3 regions of the Ochrobactrum sp. 19YEA23 genome follow, and region 2 is predicted to be linked to each of the others. Evidence: predicted binding sites of a transcription regulator. Region 2 holds the regulator's gene; each other region holds the start of a gene.
The links. Region 2 encodes LexA, which represses DNA repair genes until DNA is damaged. Its sites were predicted from a motif close to TGTTCNNNNTGTGTTCNG; they were not measured.
Positions count from the first base shown of each region.

Region 1 (3,129 bases), on a different contig from region 2:
CAACGCGACACGCTCAATGTGCAGTTTCTGCCTGTGGACGCTGCTGCGCCGCCGGTCGAATGGCTGGTGGCGGATGGACTTACCGATTACGAAGACGCCCTCGCCTTCATGGAAGCGCGGGTGCAGGCCATACGTGAGGGTACGGCGAATGAACTCGTCTGGCTGGTGGAGCACCCTCCCCTTTACACGGCTGGCACGAGTGCGCGGGCGGAAGATCTGCTGACGCCCGACAGCCTGCCTGTGTTCAACACAGGGCGTGGCGGCGAGTACACCTATCACGGTCCCGGCCAGCGTGTGGCCTATGTGATGCTGGATCTGAAGCGCCGGCGCGAAGATGTGCGCGCTTTCGTGGCGGCATTGGAACAATGGATCATTGAAAGCCTCGCCGAATTCAACGTGAAGGGCGAGCGTCGCGAAGATCGCGTCGGCGTCTGGGTCACGCGCCCTGAAAAGCCGCGCCTTGCTAATGGCGACATGTGTGAGGACAAGATTGCCGCCATCGGCATTCGCCTGCGTCGCTGGGTCAGCTTTCACGGCATAGCCATCAATGTGGAGCCTGATCTCGGCCATTACGGCGGCATTGTGCCTTGCGGTATTTCCGAGCACGGCGTCACCAGCCTTGTCGATCTCGGCTTGCCGGTGACCCTGGGCGACATGGACGTGGCGCTTGGCAAGGCGTTCGAAAATGTATTCGGGCCGCGCGCGATAAAGTAGGCGTCAGGCTTCGACCTTCAGTTTGCGCTCGCGCATGAAGACATAGAAGCCTGAGCCGATTATGATCGCGATGCCGAACCATTTGGACGGCGTCGGAAAATCACCAAAGACGATCAGACCGACCAGAACCGCATTCACAATTTCAAGATATTGAAACGGAGCCAGCATCGAGGCTGGCGCCAGCTTGAAAGCGTGCACGACCATCAGGTGGCTGACCGTGCCGATCGTACCCAGAAGCAACAATAGCAGCCACGGTTGGATGCCATGCGGCAAGCCGAAGCTCAGATCTGCGAACCCCATGGACGGGCCAATGAGCATCGCAAAGCCAGCAAACATCCATCCGCCGATACCGGCATATAACTGCATAACGAGCGGGCTTTCCTTCGCGCCGAGTTTGCGGTTCAGGATCAGGTAGATCGCAAATGTCACTGCCGTCGCCAGCGGCAGTAGCGAGACTGCACCGAAAATCTCGAAGCTTGGCTGAATGACGATCATCGTTCCAATGAGGCCGATGCCAACCGCGCTGAAGCGCCGCCAGCCGACTTTCTCCTTGAGAAAGATCGCCGAAAGAAGCGTGAGAATAAGCGGCTCGGCGAAGAATACGGCCATGGCGTCGGCCAGCGGCATATATTTGACTGCTGTGAAGAAGCACAGGCCACCGAAGCCCATGAGGAAGCCGCGAATGAGATTTCCAGCGAGGTGCTGCGTGCGAAGTGCTGCCACCCCACCACCCGCTGCAAGCAGAATGAGCAACATCAGCAGGCTTTGTACGAAAAAGCGCATGAAGGTAACAGTTGCCGGAGGCATGTTGTCCATCATGGCCAGCCATTTGCCGATGGCGTCCATCAGCGGCAGCAGTAGGACCGAAAGGACCATGATGGCCATGCCTTTTACATGCGCTTCCACGCCGCCTGCCGCACTGCCCTGCATTTCCCCACTCACTCATTCACTATGGATGCTTGGTATCCGCTCTATGCGAATGACCAATGCGTTTCCACCTTATTTATCGAATGAGCGGTCGCTTATTTGACTTTAGCTTCGTTTCTAGTGCAAACCGACGAAAGATAATATGAAATCCTTGATAAAGCCGTGCGAAAGTGGAACGTAAGGCGAACTTTATTCGCCTTTCATGGCTGCGCATGGCATCATTCAGATGATTCGCAGACAGTATATTTTCGGTCCATGTCGAGCCGCCAAGCCGCATGGTCCTTCCTGAAATTCTGACAGAGAGCTTATCGGGTAAAGATGGACGACAGCAACGATCTCTTTTCGAGAGTGGTGAACAATGCCCGGGAGCGGCAGGTGGAACGGCGCCCTGAAAAGAGCGCCGCGCCTCAACCCGTCGCACCACCTGTGGCGACGCCGTTGCCTTCCGCACCTGCTCCACAGGCCGCAAAGCCGGCTGCGACCAAGGCACCGCCCGTTTCTTCCGGCGGCGATGATTACAACGCCTCGTCCATCCGCGTTCTCGAAGGGCTGGAGCCGGTGCGTCTGCGCCCCGGCATGTATATTGGCGGCACCGATGAAAAGGCGCTGCATCACCTGTTCGCGGAAGTCATCGATAACTCGATGGACGAAGCGGTTGCAGGACATGCAAACTTCATCGAAGTCAGCCTCGACGCCGAAGGTTTCATCACCGTTTCGGATAACGGGCGCGGCATTCCGGTTGACGAGCACCCGCAGGTGCCGGGCAAGTCCACGCTCGAAGTCATCATGACCAAGCTGCATGCGGGCGGCAAGTTTGACGGCAAGGCTTATGAAACATCGGGCGGCCTGCACGGCGTTGGTGTTTCGGTGGTCAATGCGCTGTCTGACGTGCTGGAAGTGGAAGTGGCGCGCAATCGTCGCCTCTATCGCCAGCGCTTTTCGCGCGGCATTCCGCAGGGCGGACTGGAAGACGCAGGCGAAGTGCACAATCGCCGTGGTACGCGCGTTCGTTTTCATCCGGACCCGGATATTTTCGGCAAGGCAGCGCATTTCGATCCGCACCGGCTTTATCGCATGGCGCGGTCGAAGGCCTACCTGTTTGGCGGCGTGGAAATCCGCTGGAGCTGCGATCCATCGTTGCTCGACCCGAAAAAGGAAACGCCTGAAAAGGCCGTATTCCATTTCCCCGGCGGTCTGAAGGATTATCTTCAGGCATCGCTCGGCAAGGAGCATCAGGTCACCCGCGAGCTTTTTGCTGGCAAGACCGAAAAGCAAGGCGGACATGGCGCGGTCGAATGGGCAGTCACGTGGTTCGGCGGCGACGGTTTTGTTCATTCCTATTGTAATACGATTCCGACCGCCGACGGCGGCACGCATGAAGCTGGCCTGCGCATCGCGCTGACGCGCGGTCTTAAGGCCTATGCGGAGCTGACCAATAACAAGCGGGCTTCGATCATCACGACGGATGACGTCATGGTGTCGGCGGCG
Region 1 is NZ_JASAMQ010000004.1:66,620-69,748, forward strand. Features, by position in the region: gene lipB (lipoyl(octanoyl) transferase LipB) at 1-714, shown strand, start outside; gene QBD01_RS11835 (DMT family transporter) at 718-1,644, opposite strand; gene parE (DNA topoisomerase IV subunit B) at 1,960-3,129, shown strand, end outside.
Region 1: the regulator LexA is predicted to act here: its motif matches at 1,813-1,830, upstream of parE (DNA topoisomerase IV subunit B).

Region 2 (3,129 bases):
AATCAGCCGTTGCTGCTGCCGGAACGTCATTGGTAGCCGGAATTGCGAGCGGCATATTCGCCGCCTATCATTTCAACAATACCGCACCGTTCGGGCTGATTGGCAATGTGCTGGCCGATCCGGTAATCGCAACTTTGGTGATGCCATTCTCGGTTCTGGGCCTCGTGTTGATGCCGCTCGGCCTTGACTGGCTGCCTCTGACAATCGCCGGATCTGGTATCTGGATCGTCCGCGCTCTTGCGGGTGTCATCGCGTCCTGGTCGCCTGATGGCAATCCCGGAGCAATGCCGGTCGTGGCTCTAACCCTCTGGACCGTAGCACTCGTGATCGCGGTATTGTTCACAACGCGACTCAAAATTCTGGCACTACCATTTGTTTTAGCGGGATTTATCGCCTTCCTGCATGAGCCATTCCCGGATGTGGTGATCTCGGAAGATGCAAAGCTGGTTGGCGTTCGTCTGCCCGATGGCCGCTTTGCTATGAACCGCGACAGACCGTCGAAGTTCACCGTCGACAACTGGAAAACCGCCTATCTCGCAACGCAATTTCTGATACCGCAGCATGCAAAAGACAGGATGCGGGGAATTCCGACCGACGGCTTTATCTGCGAAGACGAATTATGCACGATCACATTACGCGATGGGCGTGTACTGGCCTATACGGCTGACCCTGCCGTTCAGGACGTCGCCTGCGATGTCGGCGATATCGTTATCCTCGCGATAGCCGGAAAAACACCGGGATGTGCGCATCAGAAGAAGCTCGTCATCAACCGCCGTGATCTGGCATTGCGAGGCACCGTCGAAATGAGGCTGGGCGATAAGAAGGACCCGACAGGCACTTCCTTCACGGCTCTCGCTGGCGATCTGACGTCCGTAAACAACAGCACGCCTCAGCGGCATAATTTTACCGATCCGCATTTTGACGACAGGCTAGCCTTCGCCATCGATGAGCCACGGCGTCCATGGCATCTGTTCAGGCTCTATTCACGCGCGGCACGTGGCTTACCTGATCGGGAATATAAGAAGAAGCAGCCTGCTCAAAAGGCAGAAACGCAATGCCCGGCCACTGACGATCAGGAGCCGGGCAGATGCGAATGATAATAGTGTTTTGAGCGCGTTGCGATTCAATTAGTCGGCGGATCAAGCCGTCTTTTCACGCATGTCCGTCCGAAAACGCGGTTCCATTTTCGGACCTAACGATCAGTACCGGCGGATCAATCCGACCAGCTTGCCCTGCACGCGAACGCGGTCTGGGCCAAAGATGCGTGTTTCATAGGCGGGATTTGCGGCTTCGAGTGCAATCGATGCGCCCTTGCGGCGAAAACGCTTCAAGGTCGCTTCTTCATCATCGACTAGCGCGACAACGATTTCACCCGGATTGGCAATGTCACCGCGTTTGATGATCACTGTATCGCCGTCGAAAATTCCGGCCTCGATCATCGAGTCGCCCTTGACCTCAAGCGCATAATGTTCGCCAGCACCGATCATCTCCGGAGGGAGGCTGAGCGAATGCGTCTGGCTCTGGATAGCTGAGATCGGCACACCAGCGGCGATGCGGCCCATGACCGGCACCGATACCGTTGCAGACACATCATCATTGGTCGCAACAGGCGCAGAGCGTAATGGCTGCACAGGCGCAGGAGGTGCTTTGCCCAGACTGCCTTCGATAACGCTCGGCGCAAATTTCTTCTGCGCGTTCAGTCCGGGTGCAATCGAATCCGGCAGACGCAGTACTTCCAGCGCGCGCGCACGGTTCGGTAGCCTGCGAATAAAGCCGCGTTCTTCCAGAGCGGTGATCAGTCGATGAATGCCCGACTTGGAAGCAAGGTCGAGCGCTTCCTTCATCTCGTCAAAAGAGGGCGGAATACCTGTTTCTTTCAGACGGTCATGAATGAACAGCAGAAGCTCGTGCTGCTTACGGGTCAACATGCGCGACACCCTCCGGCCAGATAAGAATCGAGAAAAACAAAACCAGAACGAACACTATATGTTCCAGTCTTGTTCTGCAATGGTTTTAAAATGATTAACGGGCGGCCAGCTCGTTGCCGGAATGTTCACAGGGCGGGCTAACGCGGCATCTGAGATTCAATGAAGTGTTTTTATTTCAATTCATTACAGCGCTTGCTTTGTTCTGTTTCTAAGAAGCGCAAGCGTTCACACAGCTGGGTTTTAACGTAGCATGAGTACGCGACACGAACTGCCTTCATCTGCTGCCGGGGCGTTTTCGTCACGAATGAGCAATGCATTGGAACCGACGAGTGCTGTCAGCATGGACGAATCCTGTACTGGAAACGGTGTCGCCTGCAGTGTTCCATCGCTTTGTGATTCGACCGTGGCACGCACAAAATCGCGCCGATGGTCATTGGCAGGCATCGGCTGGCCGAGTTTCGCCGGGCGGATATCTGCTGTCAGATCGGTGCCGGCGAGCTTCGCAATGAGCGGGCGGAGAAAAACGAGACTGCAGACGAGGCTTGAAACCGGGTTTCCGGGCAGGCCGATCACGTGAACAGTTTTGCTGTCGACCGTCTTGCGCCCATACATGAGCGGCTTTCCGGGGCGCATGGCAATTTTCCAGAAGTCGAGATCGACACCGCAATTGCGCAAAGCGCTATGTACATAATCGCGATCACCGACCGATGCGCCGCCGATGGTCACCAGAACATCAATTCCTCGGTTCAGAGCGGTAGCAATAGCCGCTTCGATCTGTGCGGGATCATCCGGGATGATTCCCATATCTTCGGATTTGCCGCCAGCGCGGCGCACGATGTCGGCAATGCCGACACTGTTTGAGGCGACAATCTGGTCCGGTCCGGGCTCCGCTCCGGGAGGGACAAGCTCATCGCCGGTCGCCAATATGGATATACGCGGCTTGCAAAACACATCGAGCGTTGGATTGCCGCTCGCGGCAGCCAGTGACAGCGCGGGTGCGTCCAGTTCGCGACCGACCGATATGACGGTCTTGCCGGGAGCAAAATCGAGACCAGCCCGGCGGATGTGACGACCGGGTTCCATGCCTTCCAGAATGGTCAGCTGATCGCCGGAGCGTTCGGTATGTTCCTGAATGACGATCGTATCGGCAGCTTCAGGCATCGGAGCGCCGGTGAAAATGCGCACAGCCTGTCCGGGCTGC
Region 2 is NZ_JASAMQ010000007.1:228,767-231,895, reverse strand. Features, by position in the region: gene QBD01_RS18650 (ComEC/Rec2 family competence protein) at 1-1,097, shown strand, start outside; gene lexA (transcriptional repressor LexA) at 1,200-1,928, opposite strand; gene glp (gephyrin-like molybdotransferase Glp) at 2,169-3,129, opposite strand, start outside.

Region 3 (3,129 bases), on a different contig from region 2:
GATCTTACGATAATCCGGGAGTGCACAGGCATCCCACAAAAGTTCAATACGCGCCGGCGTTGTCGCGAGGCGCACAATCTCTCCGTCTTTCGACAGATTTTCAAGCGCCTGCTGGTCGACAGCCGGCAAAGCCTTGGCAAGCCCCTCAATCGGCGCTGGCGTTTCCAGTGAGCGGCGCAAGGCTTCAATCGACGAGAAGTCGAAACGCTCCGTGCGCCATTGCAGCACTTTCACTGGATCGAAATTATGCGATTCTACTCGCTCGACCAGCTCGTCGTCGAAGGGCTGCACCTGTCCCGTCACGCCAAATGTGCCGTCGCGCAGATGGCGACCGGCGCGACCGGCTATCTGCCCCACTTCGGCAGGCGTCAAATCGCGGAACTGATAGCCGTCGAACTTGCGGTTCTGCGCAAAGGCCACATGATCGACGTCGAGATTGAGGCCCATGCCGATGGCATCGGTCGCCACCAGAAAATCCACATCGCCCGACTGGTAAAGCTCGACCTGCGCGTTACGCGTGCGCGGAGACAAAGCGCCCATGACCACAGCAGCCCCGCCGCGTTGGCGACGGATCAGCTCGGCAATCGCGTAAACCTCATCGGCGGAAAAAGCGACAATGGCCGAACGGTTCGGCAGGCGCGTGATCTTCTTGGAACCGGCATAGGCCAGATGCGACAGGCGCGGGCGTGTCACCACATTAATGCCGCGCAGGAGCTTTTCCAGAATGGTGCGCATGGTCGCGGCACCGAGCAGGAGCGTTTCCTGCCGTCCGCGCAGATGCAAAATGCGGTCTGTGAAAATATGCCCGCGTTCGAGATCGCCCGCGAGCTGCACCTCGTCGATGGCGACGAATGCCACATCGGTGCGGCGTGGCATGGCTTCTACAGTGCAAACGGAATAGCGCGCGGTGGGCGGAACGATCTTTTCCTCGCCGGTGACCAGCGCGACATTGGTCACGCCGACCCGCTCCACGACACGATTATAGACCTCGCGCGCCAGAAGGCGCAGCGGCAGGCCGATCATGCCGCTCCCGTGCGACAGCATACGCTCGATTGCGAGATGGGTTTTGCCGGTATTGGTTGGCCCCAGCACCGCAGTCACGTCGCGGCCGCTCAGGGTCAGCGGCAAATCATGGGCAGGGCGTTGATTCATGCCAATAATAGAATTCCCGGTGCAGGCACCCCAACGTGCAATTGGGAGGCCGATTGTCGTGTCTTGCGATAGCACTATACGACCTTGGCCGAAAGCGCTCCTGTTAAGTTTGAACCACCCGCGTTTTTAAGATAGGCAGCCCGATATTTTTTACAAATGGCCGATCTTAGCGAACGACCCGATTTAACGAATAGAACGACTCTGGAACGAATCGGCTACGAATCGCTGACTCTGATTCCTTCGCCTTTTGTTCACGGCAACATATGGTAACCGGATTGTCGATAGCCACCATATGCTGAATCTCATAGATGCGACGTCCCGACATAAACAGAACAGAACGCCATCGCCGTTAACTTTTGCCAGAAGCGCGTCAACAGCCAATGACAGCACTCTGAGCAGCTTAAAGAAAACTTAACAATTCCTAATAGTTGGTTATCAGAAATCAAGCCGAGAGAGCCATTTTCGTTAACCTTCAGGCCAAAGCCGGAACGAATCGGCGACGAATCGGTGATTGATCAATTTTCTCTCTTTGTTCTCACCACATCTGGTAGGCTTTTGCCCAATCGCACCATATTGGAACATCGATTGACGCAACGATACACCCGAAAACCGGACAGAGAAGCCGTTTGGCGTTAACCTTTGAATGTTCAAGCGGAACCCTCCCCGTCTGCATTCGCCATCAAGCCTCTCATTGCGGACATAAAAAGGCAGGCTGCGGAAACCCACAGCCTGCCCGAAAGATAAAACCAGTTGGGACGCGGATCAGTCCCGCTCGACGCACATGGCAACGCCCATGCCGCCGCCGATGCAGAGCGTCGCCAGACCGCGCTTGGCATCCCGGCGCTTCATTTCATAAAGCAGCGTTGTCAGCACGCGCGCGCCTGACGCGCCAATCGGATGACCGATGGCAATCGCGCCGCCATTGACGTTGACGATCTCCGGATTGAGACCAAGATCGCGAACAACGGCGCAGGATTGTGCGGCGAAAGCTTCATTGGCTTCCACCAGTTCCAGATCGTCAATCGTCCAGCCAGCCTTTTCCAGCGCCTTGCGGGTTGCCGGGATCGGGCCCGTGCCCATGATCGACGGATCAACACCCACCGTTGCCCAGGAGACGATACGCGCCAGCGGTTTCACGCCGCGCTTGCTTGCTTCCTCGGCCTCCATAAGCACAACAGCCGCAGCGCCGTCATTCAGGCCGGATGCATTGCCCGCTGTCACGGTGCCTTCCTTGTCGAAGGCAGGCTTCAGCTTGGTCAGCGCTTCGATCGTCGCGCCAGGACGAATATATTCATCCGAAGAAACGACAACGTCGCCCTTGCGCGTCTTGACCGTGAACGGGACGATTTCATCCTCGAACTTTCCGGCCTTCTGCGCGGCTTCTGCCTTTTGTTGCGAACCGAGCGCGAACTCATCCTGATCGGCGCGGGTCAATTGCCACTGGCGTGCAATGTTTTCTGCGGTGATCCCCATGTGGTAGCCGTGGAACGCATCGGTCAGGCCATCCTTGAGCATGGTGTCGATCATCTTGAAGTCGCCCATTTTCACGCCGCCGCGCAAATGCGCACAATGCGGCGCCATGGACATGGATTCCTGACCGCCAGCGACGATAACCTTCGCATCACCGGACTGGATCTGCTGCATGCCGAGCGCAACAGCGCGCAAGCCGGAGCCGCAAAGCTGGTTGATCGCAAAGCCCGTTGCTTCTTTCGGGCAACCCGCCGCCATTGCGGCCTGACGCGCCGGGTTCTGCCCCTCGCCTGCCGTCAGCACCTGTCCAAGAATAACTTCATCGACGTCGTCAGCAGCAACGCCCGCCCGTTCCAGCGCCGCCTTGATCACGGTTGCGCCCAGTTCATGGGCAGGCACAGTGGCAAAAGCACCGTTGAAGGACCCCACTGCCGTGCGAGCGGCGCTGGCGATAACGATGGCTTTCGGATCGGTTGCGGCAGTCATGCTATTCCTCCGTGACAAACT
Region 3 is NZ_JASAMQ010000011.1:93,692-96,820, reverse strand. Features, by position in the region: gene QBD01_RS22160 (helicase-related protein) at 1-1,152, opposite strand, end outside; gene QBD01_RS22155 (acetyl-CoA C-acetyltransferase) at 1,915-3,108, opposite strand.
Region 3: the regulator LexA is predicted to act here: its motif matches at 1,344-1,361, upstream of QBD01_RS22160 (helicase-related protein).